Regions from separate parts of the Streptomyces hamibioticus genome, predicted to be linked through region 2. Evidence: riboswitches for the same ligand, from Rfam matches in the RefSeq annotation. Region 2 holds a riboswitch; each other region holds the start of a gene.
What was found. A riboswitch is a leader RNA that binds a small molecule or an ion and turns the genes downstream of it on or off. The one in region 2 is predicted to bind cobalamin.

Region 1: it holds a riboswitch for cobalamin, as region 2 does, so the genes downstream of both, ACLGIH_RS07800 (energy-coupling factor ABC transporter permease) here and ACLGIH_RS10840 (ribonucleoside-diphosphate reductase subunit alpha) in region 2, are expected to answer to the same signal.
Region 3: it holds a riboswitch for cobalamin, as region 2 does, so the genes downstream of both, ACLGIH_RS06305 (ABC transporter substrate-binding protein) here and ACLGIH_RS10840 (ribonucleoside-diphosphate reductase subunit alpha) in region 2, are expected to answer to the same signal.

The regions. Positions count from the first base shown of each region.
Region 1 covers NZ_JBKKQY010000001.1:1,734,829-1,738,959, forward strand. The annotation lists gene ACLGIH_RS07790 (FAD-binding and (Fe-S)-binding domain-containing protein) at 1-1,153, shown strand, start outside; partial or broken gene ACLGIH_RS35050 (DUF7144 family membrane protein) at 1,215-1,355, opposite strand; cobalamin riboswitch at 1,454-1,639, shown strand; gene ACLGIH_RS07800 (energy-coupling factor ABC transporter permease) at 1,670-2,374, shown strand; gene ACLGIH_RS07805 (energy-coupling factor ABC transporter substrate-binding protein) at 2,371-2,712, shown strand; gene cbiQ (cobalt ECF transporter T component CbiQ) at 2,713-3,462, shown strand; gene ACLGIH_RS07815 (ATP-binding cassette domain-containing protein) at 3,459-4,131, shown strand, end outside.
Region 2 covers NZ_JBKKQY010000001.1:2,448,360-2,452,490, reverse strand. The annotation lists gene ACLGIH_RS10840 (ribonucleoside-diphosphate reductase subunit alpha) at 1-2,223, opposite strand, end outside; cobalamin riboswitch at 2,347-2,489, opposite strand; gene ACLGIH_RS10835 (GNAT family N-acetyltransferase) at 2,567-3,073, opposite strand; gene mctP (monocarboxylate uptake permease MctP) at 3,214-4,131, opposite strand, start outside.
Region 3 covers NZ_JBKKQY010000001.1:1,389,026-1,393,156, reverse strand. The annotation lists partial or broken gene ACLGIH_RS06315 (ABC transporter ATP-binding protein) at 1-120, opposite strand, end outside; partial or broken gene ACLGIH_RS06310 (FecCD family ABC transporter permease) at 117-1,231, opposite strand; partial or broken gene ACLGIH_RS06305 (ABC transporter substrate-binding protein) at 1,228-2,249, opposite strand; cobalamin riboswitch at 2,278-2,457, opposite strand; gene ACLGIH_RS06300 (class I SAM-dependent methyltransferase) at 2,510-3,259, opposite strand; gene ACLGIH_RS06295 (MFS transporter) at 3,228-4,131, opposite strand, start outside.

The DNA of each region.
Region 1 (4,131 bases), 710 kb from region 2:
GGATGTGGACATGGCCACCTACAAGGCCGAGTTCCTGTCCCACCACTACGAGGGCCGTCCGTGGCGTCGGCCACGCTCGGACTGGTCGATGGGGTGGCTGCCCGCGCTCGCCCAGGCCGTGGGCCGCACCCGTCTCGGGCCGGTCGTCAACGCCCTCACCCACACACCGCCGCTGTCGAAGGCCGCGGTCGCCGTGGCGGGGGTGGCGGACCGGGAGGTGCCGTTGTTCGCCGGGCAGACGTTCCAGCAGTGGTTCGCCGCCCACGAGCCGTACGGCGACGGGGAACGCGGCACGGTGCTGCTGTGGCCGGACACCTTCACCAACCACTTCCACCCGCACCTCGGGCAGGCGGCGGTGGCGGTGCTGGAGCACGCCGGCTGGCGGGTGGAGCTGCCCACCGAGCCGCTGTGCTGCGGGCTGACCTGGATCTCCACCGGGCAGCTCGGCACCGCCGAGAAGATCCTGACCCGGACCGTGCGGCGGCTGGCCGGGCACGTCCGGGAGGGCGGTCTCGTGGTGGTCCTGGAGCCGAGCTGCGCGGCCGTGTTCCGGGCGGACGCGGCCGAGCTGTTCCCCGGCGACCAGGACGTGCGCAGGCTGCGGGACCAGACGGTGACCCTGGCCGGGCTGCTCACCGAGCACTCCCCCGGCTACCGGCCGCCGCAGGTGCCCGACCGGTCCGCTCGTGCGCTGGCCCAGGTGCACTGCCACCAGCACGCGGTGCTGGGCTGGGACGCCGACCGGGAACTGCTGCGCCGCGCCGGGGTGGACGTGGAGCGGCTGGACTCCGGCTGCTGCGGACTGGCCGGCAACTTCGGGTTCGAGCGCGGCCATGAGGAGGTCAGCGAGGCGTGCGCGGAGCGGGTGCTGCTGCCGCGGCTGCGGGACGAGGACGCGGGGACCGTCGTGCTCGCCGACGGCTTCAGCTGCCGCACCCAGGTCCACGAGTTCGACAGCGGCGGCCACGAGGCCGTGCATCTGGCGGAGCTGCTGGCCTCGGCGCTCCCCGACGCCCCCGGCAGCGCCTACGGCACCGCGCCCGGCGCCCGCCCGGCGCCCCCGGGCCGGCCGGGCCGGGCCCTGGCCCTGGCGGGTGCCGGGCTGGCCGCGGCCGGTGCGGCGGCGGGGGTGGCGCGGCTGCTGCGGCGCTGAGCGCGGAGCCGCCGGGCGCGAGCGATCCGCCAGGACGAGGCCGAGGCGGTCGGACTCTCTCGGCCTCCTCCTGGCGGCGGGCCGGGGCCCGGATGACGAAGACGTCGATCGCCATCGTGATCACCGACCAGACGGGCGCGTACGGCAGGAACACGAACTGGGCGACGAGGCTGAGTGCGGCCAGGACGATGCCCGTCAAGCGCGGCGGTCGGAGCGTGACCGGCGCGATTGACGGCACAGGGGGCGTGTGACCTCGGTCCGAGCGCCCCGTACGCCCTTGTCACTGCCGGTGCGGGCGCACTACTGTCACCACGCCTTGGTGAACGGGAAATCCGGTGCAATGCCGGTGCGGCCCTCGCCACTGTGATCGGGAAGTCCGGCTCCGGCCCTCACGGGCAGCCACTGGGTCCTCCACGGACCCGGGAAGGCGGAGTTCGGGCGGTGGTACCCGTCAGCCAGGAGACCGGCCGAGGCGCGTCAACCATCCACGAGGTGTTGGAGAGGGTCTGCCGAGCCATGCACATAGCCGAGGGCTTTCTGCCTCCGGCGCACGCGGTCGCCTGGGGCGCCGCGTCAGCGCCGTTCGTCGTCCACGGAGTACGGTCACTCACCCGTGAGGTCAGGGAGCACCCGGAGAGCACCCTGCTCCTCGGCGCCTCCGGAGCCTTCACGTTCGTGCTGTCCGCCCTGAAACTGCCGTCGGTGACCGGGAGTTGCTCCCATCCGACCGGCACCGGGCTGGGCGCCATCCTGTTCCGGCCGCCGGTCATGGCGGTGCTGGGCACCATCACACTGCTGTTCCAGGCGCTGCTGCTGGCCCACGGCGGGCTGACCACGCTCGGCGCCAACGTCTTCTCCATGGCGATCGTCGGGCCGTGGGCCGGGTACGGCGCCTACCGGCTGCTGCGCCGCTGCGACGCGCCGCTGATGGCCGCCGTGTTCTGCGGCGCGTTCGTCGCCGACCTGTCCACCTACTGCGTCACGTCCGTCCAGCTGGCGCTCGCCTTCCCGGACCCGGGCAGCGGATTCCTGGGCGCGCTCGGCAAGTTCGGTTCGATCTTCGCGGTGACGCAGATCCCGCTCGCGGTGAGCGAGGGGCTCCTCACGGTCCTCGTGATGCGGCTGCTGGTGCGGTCCAGCAAGGGCGAACTGACCCGGCTGGGCGTGCTGGTGACCAGGACGAAGGCGAAGACGGCGGGGCAGGAGGCGGCGGCCCGGTGAAGCGCGACACGAGGATCGACGCCCTGCTGCTGCTCGCGGTGGCCGCGCTCGCGGTGCTGCCGCTGGTGTTCGGGCTCGGCGACCGCAAGGAGGAGCCGTTCTCCGGCGCCGACGCCGAGGCGGAGACGGCGATCACCGAGATCGACCCGGACTACGAGCCGTGGTTCTCGCCGCTGTACGAACCCCCGTCCGGGGAGATCGAGTCCGCGCTGTTCGCCGTGCAGGCGGCCCTCGGCGCCGGCGTGCTCGCGTACTACTTCGGTCTGCGCCGGGGACGGCGGCAGGGCGAGGAGCGGGCCCGGGCGGCGGCCCGGCCGGACGCTCCCGCAGGGGACTGAGTGCTGCCGATCGACGCCGCGGCGCACGCCAGTCGCTGGCGCCGCCGCCATCCCGTGGACAAGGCCGTGCTGGGGCTGGGCCTCACGGTGCTCGCGATCTCGCTGCCGCCCTGGCCGGGCGCGGCACTGGTACTGGTGACGGCGCTGGCGGTGCTGCTGGGCCCGGCGGGTGTGCCGGGGCGGCGGCTGTGGCGGGCGTACCGGGTGCCGCTCGGCTTCTGCGTGACCGGGGCGCTGCCGCTGCTCGTGCAGGTCGGCGGCGCGGACGCGTTCGTGTCCCTGGCCGACGGCGGACCGGCTCGGGCGGGCGGGCTGCTGCTGCGCACCTCGGCAGCCTCGCTCGGGGTGCTGCTGTTCGCGTTCACCACCCCGATGTCCGATCTGCTGCCCCGCCTGGTGCGGGCCGGGGTGCCCGCGCCGGTCGTCGACGTGGCGCTGGTGACGTACCGGATGAGCTTCCTGCTGCTCGACTCGGTGCGGCGGGTGCGGCAGGCCCAGGCGGCCCGGCTGGGGCACACCACGCGGGCCGCCGCCTGGCGGTCGCTGGCCGGGCTCGGCGCGACGGCGTTCGTGCGCTCCTTCGACCGGGCGGCGCGGCTCCAGGCCGGGCTCGCCGGACGCGGCTACGACGGCACGCTGCGGGTGCTGGTGCCCGAGGCCCGCGTCTCGGTGCCGTTCACGGCCGCGAGCCTCGCGCTGCTGGCGGCGCTGGCCGCCCTCACCTTCGTACTGGAAAGGCCACTGTCGTGAGCGAGTCCGCCCTCATCGCCCTGCGGGGCGCCTCCTTCGCGTACGAGGACGGGCCCACCGTGCTGCGCGCGGTCGACTTCGAGGTGCCCGAGGGGCGGGCGCTCGCCCTGCTGGGCCGCAACGGCAGCGGCAAGACCACGCTGATGCGGCTGCTCAGCGGCGGGCTGCGGCCGCACCCGGGCCGCCTGACGGTGGCGGGCGAGCCGGTGGCGTACGACCGCAGGGGGCTGACCCGGCTGCGGACCACCGTGCAGCTGGTGGTGCAGGACCCGGACGACCAGTTGTTCGCCGCGTCGGTGGCCCAGGACGTGTCGTTCGGGCCGCTCAACCTCGGTCTGCCGGACACCGAGGTGCGGGCCCGGGTTAAGGAGGCGCTGGCCGCGCTGGACATCGCCGCGCTGGCCGACCGGCCCACCCACCTGCTGTCGTACGGGCAGCGCAAGCGGGCGGCGATCGCGGGGGCCGTCGCGATGCGGCCCCGGGTGCTGATCCTGGACGAGCCGACCGCCGGGCTGGACCCGGACGGCCAGGAGCGGCTGCTGGCCACCCTGGACGGGCTCCGCGCGGACGGCACCACCGTGGTGATGGCCACCCACGACGTCGACCTCGCCCTGCGCTGGTCCGACGAGGCGGCGGTCCTCACGCCGTCCGGCGTGCACACCGGCCCGA
Region 2 (4,131 bases):
CTTGCCGATGGTCGGCGTCTCCAGGAACAGGTTCAGCGACTGGGCCTGGTCCAGGAACGCCGTACGCGCGGCGGCCATGTCGATCAGGCCGCGCTGCGGGATCTCCCACGCCGTGCGGTACAGCCTGCGCACGTCCTCGGGGATCCAGGTGAACTCCTGCACCGAGCCGTTGGCCTCGCGCAGCGCCTCCCGGGTGCGGGCGTCCCAGACGCCGAGCCGCTTGAGGTCGTCCACCAGGTAGGAGTTGACCTGGAGGAACTCTCCCGACAGCGTCTCGCGCTTGAACAGGTTGGACACCTGCGGCTCGATGCACTCGTAGGCGCCGGCGATCGAGGCGATCGTGGCGGTGGGCGCGATGGCCAGCAGCAGGGAGTTGCGCATGCCGACGGCGGCGATCCGCTCGCGCAGCGCGTCCCAGCGCTCCGGCCAGGTCAGTTCCACGTCGTAGTGGTCGGGGTGCAGCACGCCCCGCGCGGTGCGGGTCCGGTCCCAGGCCGGCAGCGGGCCGTTGCGCTCGGCGAGGCCGGCGGACGCCTCGTAGGCGGCGAGCATGATCCGCTCGGCGATCCGGGTGGACAGCGCCTTGGCCTCCGGCGAGTCGAAGGGCAGCCGCAGCCGGAAGAAGACGTCCTGGAGGCCCATGGCGCCGAGGCCCACCGGGCGCCACCTGGCGTTGGAGCGGCCGGCCTGCTCGGTCGGGTAGTAGTTGATGTCGACCACGCGGTCCAGGAAGGTGACGGCGGTGCGGACGGTGGCGTCCAGCCGTTCCCAGTCGATGTCCCCGGCGGCCGGGTCGACGAACGCGCCGAGGTTGACCGAGCCCAGGTTGCAGACCGCGGTCTCGTCGTCGCTGGTGACCTCCAGGATCTCCGTGCAGAGGTTGGAGGAGTGGATGACGTGGCCAGGCTCCGCCGTCTGGTTGGCGGTGCGGTTGGCGGCGTCCTTGAAGGTCATCCAGCCGTTGCCGGTCTGCGCGAGGGCGCGCATCATCCGGCCGTACAGCTCCCGGGCGGGCAGCGTCTTCTTCGCCAGCCCCTTGCGCTCCGCCTCGCGGTAGGCGGCGTCGAACGCCTCGCCCCACAGGTCCACCAGCTCGGGCACGTCCGACGGGGAGAACAGCGACCACTGCTCGTCGGCGGCGACCCGGCGCATGAACTCGTCCGGGACCCAGTGCGCGAGGTTGAGGTTGTGGGTGCGCCGGGCGTCCTCGCCGGTGTTGTCGCGCAGTTCCAGGAACTCCTCGATGTCGGAGTGCCAGGTCTCCAGGTAGACCGCGGCGGCACCCTTGCGCCGGCCGCCCTGGTTCACGGCGGCGACCGAGGCGTCGAGGGTCTTCAGGAACGGGACGATGCCGTTGGAGTGCCCGTTGGTGCCGCGGATCAGCGAACCGCGGCTGCGGATGCGGGAGTAGGACAGGCCGATGCCGCCGGCGTGCTTGGAGAGGCGGGCGACCTGGTGGTAGCGCTCGTAGATGGAGTCCAGCTGGTCCTCGGGGGAGTCCAGGAGGTAGCAGGACGACATCTGGGGGTGCCGGGTGCCGGAGTTGAAGAGGGTGGGGGAGGAGGGGAGGTAGTCCAGGCGGCTCATCAGGCCGTAGAGCGCGGCGACCTCGTCCACCGAGTGGGCGGAGTCGTCCTCGGCGAGGCCGGCCGCGACGCGCAGCAGGAAGTGCTGGGGCGTCTCGACGACCTTGCGCGTGACCGGGTGCCGGAGCAGATAGCGGCTGTGCAGCGTGCGCAGCCCGAAGTAGCCGAACCGGTCGTCGGCCGCCGGGTCGACCAGGGCGTCCAGGCGCGCGGCGTGCAGCCGGACGAACGCGGCGGTGCGGTCGGCGATCAGGCCCTCGCGGTGGCCGACGGCGACGGAGTCGGTGAACGTCACCACGCCCTGGGAAGCGGCCTCGGCGCGGATGCCGATGGTCAGCAGCCGGGCGGCCAGCCGGGAGTAGACCGGGTCCTCCGAGATCAGGCCGGCCGCGGCCTCGGTGGCCAGCTCACGCAGCTCGGACTCGTCCGCGTGGGCGGACCGGCCGCGCAGCGCGGCGGCGGCGACCCGGCCGGGGTCGGCGTCGGGGAGGTCGGCGGTCAGCTCGGTCAGGGTCCGCAGCAGCGCGGCACCGGGCCCGTCGGGTTCCTCGGTCACCGGCGTCGGCGAAGCCGTCACCGGGGACGCCGAAGCGGTCACCGGGGTCGCTGAAGCCGGGTCGGCTGGCGCGATGGTCACGTGGAGCACTCCCTCGCTCGGCACTGGGCCTTGTGGAGGGCAGGGGGCAGCTCACGAGCGCGCGCGGCGTCGCGTCCACCGGCCCATTCCACGAGGCCCGGACGTCAGGGCACCCGGACCGGACGGCCGGGCGCACTGTCGGCAGGTCCTCGGACTGAACAGGCGTATGGGCACACGGCACGCGTATGGACACACGCAAGTACACCGTTGCGGGACAGTTCCGGATTCGCACCGGATTCCCCTGCGGCGACAGCGAGCATGAGCATACATCTTGTGCCGGGTTCCGGTGGCACCCCCAGATGTTGTGTCCTGGGTGGGGCGTCCGGCGCTGCCGCCGGTGGTGTCAGAGCGTCAGCTCGTAGGTGATCAGCGTGATGTCGTCGATCTGCGGGAGCGGATTCCAGTCCCGCTCGGGCGTGCGGGCGAAGCCCAGACGACCGTAGACCCGGTGCGCGGCGTGCATGGTGCGCTGGCTCGACAGCACGATCCGCACGCAGCCCTCCACGGCCCGCGCCCGGTCGACGCAGGCACGGACGAGGGCCTCCCCGGCGCCCCGGCCACGGGCCGCCCGGGCCACGGCCAGCATCCGTATCTCCGCCTCGCCCGGCCCGGCGATGTCGGCCATCGGACCGCCGGACGGCACGAAGGTGACCCCGCCCAGCAGCTCCTCGCCGTCCACGGCGACCAGCACCTCGGCCGCCGCGGCCCGCTTCGCCACGTCCCTCAGTTCACCGAGGTAGGCGTCGCTCTCCCCGAAGTCCAGCAGCCCGTCCTGGAGATAGGCCTGCGCGGTGATCTCGCCGAGAGCGCGGTACTCGGCGGGGTCCGCCCGCCGGATGACGATGTCCATGGCCCCGAGTCTGCCCGACCGGTACGACAACGGGCCGCCGGATTTCTCCGACGGCCCGTGCGTCGATGTGCGGCTCCGCCGCGTGGGCGCGCTCGGCCGCAACCGAGCGGCGGACGAACGGCGACCCCAGCGCGAGGACCTCAGTGTGAGGACCCCGCGGTGGCCGGCGGCAGCTCGACCTGCACGCCCGGGTCCCCGGCGTCCGCCGTGTAGTCCTCGGGCTTGGTCTCGTCCACCCCGTCCGGGGCCTTGACGGCCCGCAGGACCAGCGTCAGCACCACCGTGACGACGACGTTCAGCACGAAGGCCGTGAGGCCGATGTACCCGATCTCGCCGATGCCCGGGATCTCCTTGGAGGAGCCGCCGAAGTGCTTCTGCGTCGGCGTCGAGACGCCGTACGCGGCGAGCGTGCCGTAGACCATGCCGACGGCCCAGCCGGCGAGCAGCGCCCAGCGGTGGAACCAGCGGGTGAACAGGCCGCCGACCAGGGCCGGGAAGGTCTGCAGGATCCAGATGCCGCCGAGCAGCTGGAAGTTGATGGCCACCGTCTTGTCCATGCCGAGGACGAAGACCAGCGCGCCCACCTTCACGAGCAGTGAGACCAGCTTGGAGACCCGGGTCTCCTCCTTGGGCGTGGCGTCCGGCTTGATGAAGTCCTTGTAGATGTTGCGGGTGAAGAGGTTCGCCGCCGCGATGGACATGATCGCCGCCGGGACCAGCGCGCCGATGCCGATCGCCGCGAAGGCCACGCCCGCGAACCAGGCCGGGAACATGTTCTCGAACAGCTGCGGGATCGCCAGCTGGCCGTTCTCCACCGTCACCCCGGCCGCGATCGCCATGAAGCCCAGCAGCGCGAGCATGCCCAGCATCAGCGAGTACAGCGGCAGGATCGTGGTGTTGCGCCGGATCACCTCACGGCTGCGCGAGGACAGCGTCGCGGTGATCGAGTGCGGGTACATGAACAGCGCGAGCGCCGAGCCCAGGGCCAGGGTCGCGTACGTCCACTGGCCGGCCTCGGGCGGCACCAGGCTGCCCTTGCCGCTCTCGGTGAACTTGTC
Region 3 (4,131 bases), 1.1 Mb from region 2:
GTTGGGGCCCACGAGCCCGATGGTCTCGCCCGGGCGGGCGGTCAGGGAGACGTCGCGCACCAGGTGGCGGGCTCCGGCGGTGAGCGTGACGCCGTCGACGTCCAGTTCGGTCGCGGTCATGCTACTCCTCGGTCGGTGCCGCCCCGGGCGTCGCGGCGCATCAGCCACAGGAAGAACGGTCCGCCGCACAGGGCCGTGAGGACACCGACGGGTATCTCCATCGGTGCGGCGACCGTCCGTGCGGCGATGTCGGCCCAGACGAGGAAGACCGCTCCGCCGAGTGCTGCCGTCGGCAGGACCCGGCGGTGGTCGCCGCCGACGAACAGGCGCACGGTGTGGGGCTTCATCAGGCCGACGAAGCCGATCGGTCCGGCCGCCGCGACCAGCACGCCCGTGACGAGGGAGAGCAGGACGAACAGACGGGCGCGGAAGCGGGCCACGTCCAGCCCCATGGTGGTCGCCGCCTCCTCGCCGGCCAGCAGCAGGTTCAGGTTGCGGGCCTGCGCCAGGAGGACGCCGATGCCGAGCAGCAGGGCCGTGCTCGGCAGCCACGGCGTGCCCCAGTTGACACCGCCCAGGCCGCCGAGGGTCCAGGCGAGGACCGCGCGGGCCTCATTGCCCCGGTCGGTGGTGAGCAGCAGCAGATCGAGGACCGCCGTGAGCACCGCCGCGATCGCCACCCCGGACAGCACCAGCCGCGACGAGGTGATGCGTCCGCCGGTGCGGGCGGTGGCGTACACGAGCAGGAGTGCGCCCAAGGCGCCCACGAAGGCGGCCACCGACAGGGAGGCCGGTCCGAAGAGGGTGAACCCGAACACGATCACGGAGACGGCGCCGAGCGACGCCCCGGAGGAGACGCCGAGCAGGTACGGCTCTGCGAGAGGGTTCCGCACCAGGGCCTGCAGCGCGGTGCCGATCACCGCCAGGCCGGCGCCGGTGACCGCACCGAGCAGTACCCGCGGTGCCCGTACGTCCACCACGATGGTCTCCCGGGCCCTTGACCAGTCCGGTTCCTGCCATTCGGCGCCCAGCGCGTGCGTCACGATGCCCCACACCTGGCCCGGCGGACATGCACGGAGCCGATCGCGAGGCCCGCCGTGGCGGAGACGACGAGCAACGCGGTGAGCACCAGCAGCGTGACGGCCAGCCGCGCACGGCCTGCTCCCGAGCCGGTGGCCTTCCGTCGTTGCACGGTCCGTTCGGCGGGCGCGCCGGTGGCGGCCTGAGTCACCGGATCTCCGGGTGCAGCCCGCGGGCCAGGTCCTCGACCGCGTAGGCCGAGCCGATGCCGACCAGGGTGGCGGTCAGCGGCAGGACGACGAACCGCTTGTTCCTGACGGCGGGTACGTCGGCGAGCGCGGGCTGGGAGAGCAGGAACTTCTTCTTCTCCTCGACGCTTCCGGCACCGGCGTAGTCATAGATGGCGATGACTTCCGGCTTGCGCTCGACGACCTGCTCCCAGGAGACGTCACGGAAGACGTCGTCGAGGTCGGTGAAGACGTTCTCGCCGCCGGCCAGCCGGATCAGTTCGGTGCCCAGGCTCTTGCCGCCCGCGGTGAAAGCGCTTTTGTCGCCACTGTCGTAGACGAAGACGGGCACCTCGGGCTCGCCTTCGACTTTGTCGGCGGCCTTGCCGACGCGGCCTTCGAGGTCGGCGACCAGTTTGTCGGCTCGGTCCGGAACGCCGAAGATCTTGCCGATGGTGCGGATCTCGTCGTAGGTGTCCTTCATCGTCACCTGCTTCTTCCGCAGTACTCGCGGTTGAGGTAGGTGTCGATGCCGGCGTCGGCGAACGCCTCGCGGGAGCGGCCCTCTTTCTCGTCGAAGGCGCTGCCGTAGCCGCCGTAGACGAGGTCGGGTTCGGCGTCCAGGACGGTCTCGAAGGACGGTTCCCTCTCCGCCAGTTCCGGGACGGACTCGTAGTCCTTCTTCAGCTCGGGCAGGACCGCGGAGTCGGGGAAGGCCGTTCCGGCCAGGCGGTCCTTCAGGCCGAGGGCGAGCATGAGCTCGGCCGGGTGCTGGTGGATAGTGACCACCCGTGACGGCGGCCCGTCGTATGTCGTCTTCACACCGCAGTTGTCGATCGTGACCGGAAAGCCCGCGGGCACGGCCGCGCCGGCGTTCGCGTCCCCACCGCTCTCGTCGGATGAACCGCAGCCGACGGTCAGCAGCACTGACGTGAGAGACACGGCAGCGGCCGTGGTACGAAGGAACCCGCGCGTGAGGGCAGGGGTGAACAGCTGGGACACGTGAAGCCTCCTGGAGTCCGCGCTCCTCGGGACGGGCCCGCGACGGACCAGTGTCCTGACTCCCGGATCGACGTTCCCTCCGCCTTCCCGCGCCGTGCGCAGTGGCATCTCGGAGGGGTGCTCCCCGGTCACCGTGGCGGGACCGTGCCGGATTCGCACCGGCTTCCTGTCTCCCGTCGCGGCGATGACCAGGTGATCCCACGTTCCTCCGAGTCGGCGGCAAAAGGGCGTGCGGACCCGGCCGCACGCCCGCGCCTTCGTCACGCTTCGCGCACCGCTCGCAGCACGAGCCGCTCGGCGTTCTCGTCGTAGGGGCGTCCGTCGAACCCGCCGAAGACCTCCACGCGGCCGAAACCCGCATCCTCGGCCATCCGGCGAAGCTCCACCGCGCTGTACACGAACCACGTCAAGGTGGCTCGCGTCACCCGCTCGCCCCGAACCAGCACCCACTCGCTGCGCAGCCGCGCCCACTCGTCCAGGACGGTGTCTGTCTGCACCATCAGGTCGTCGCCCCGCCGCACCACTTTGGGCGGGGTGGCATTGCGGGCCAGGAGTTCTTTCCCGGCGAGGTCCAGGACGAGCGTGCCGCCGGGCGCCAGGCAGGTGTGCATGGTGCGCAGCACACGCGCGTTGTCGGCGGGGTCCTCGAAGTACCCGAAGGAGGTGAACATGTTGAGGACGACGTCGAAGCCGCCCGGTGCGCTGTACTCGCGGGCGTCGGCCCGCACGTACGTCACCTCGGCACCGGCGTCGGCCGACCGCTTGCGTGCCCGGTCCAGCATGGCCGGGCTCAGGTCAACGCCGGTCACGCGGTGCCCGCGGCGGGCGAGGGGCACGGTGAAGACGCCCGGCCCGCAGCACAGGTCCAGCACGCGTGATCCGTCGGGGAGGGCGAGCAGGGGAGAGGTGTCCAGCAGTACCTCGGCCTGCTCGTAGCGCCGCTCGGAGAAGAGGAAGTCGTGGAACTCGGTCCAGAAGTCATCGTCCTGGAATCCGCCCGTCCGTGTCATCGCGCGTCAGTGCTCCTTCATGGTCGCCGTCGGGGACAGGGCGCCGCGCCGTGCGACGGCGCAGCGAGAGCAGAAGCGGGGGAAGCAGCAGACACTGGGCGGCTGCCAACAGCCAGAACCAACCGGTGTGCCCGGCCCGTTCGCCGAGGCCGTACAACTGCCCGCCCAGTACGCCGCTCGCGCAGGCGCCCAGGCCCGCGGCCAGCCGCTGCTGGCCGAAGACCACGGCGTCGGAGCGGGGGCTGCGGCGCAATGCCTCCAGGTCGTTCTTGAGGAACAGCACGATGTCGCCGAGGGTGATCAGCGCGCCGCCCGCCAGCAGTGCCGTCCGGGTGCCGGCCGCCAGCACGGCCAGTCCCGCCGCCAGGCCCGTGAACCCGACCGCGAGGGCGAGGACGTACGGCATGCGCCGGATCAGGCCGGACGCGAGCGGCTGTACGACGATGACCAGCGTGAAGCAGAGCAACAGCACCATGCTGTAGAAGGCGCTGGAGGCGCGCTCGACGGCGTACACCGCCAGGAAGTGCTGGAAGTGGAAGTAGAGGTAGAAGGCCAGCGCGTTGGCGGCGAACGGCAGGAGTGCCACGCCGACGAGAAGGCCCGAGCGGGCCGTTTCCTCCGATTTGGTGGGATAGGTCCCGTCGGTTCCGGGCAACCGTGCGTGTCCCGCTGTGACCGCGAGGAACAGCGCCGTGACGGCCGCGAACAGCCAGCCGGGCGAGGACAGGACGAATGGTCCGGCGATGAGCGGGCCGACCGCCATCCCGGCGTTGAGTGCCGCGTTGCCCGCCGACAGGAACGCCGGACGGCGCTCGTCGTCGACGCCGTGCACGAGATACGCCTTGTTGGCGGGCAGGTAGAGCGCGGCACCG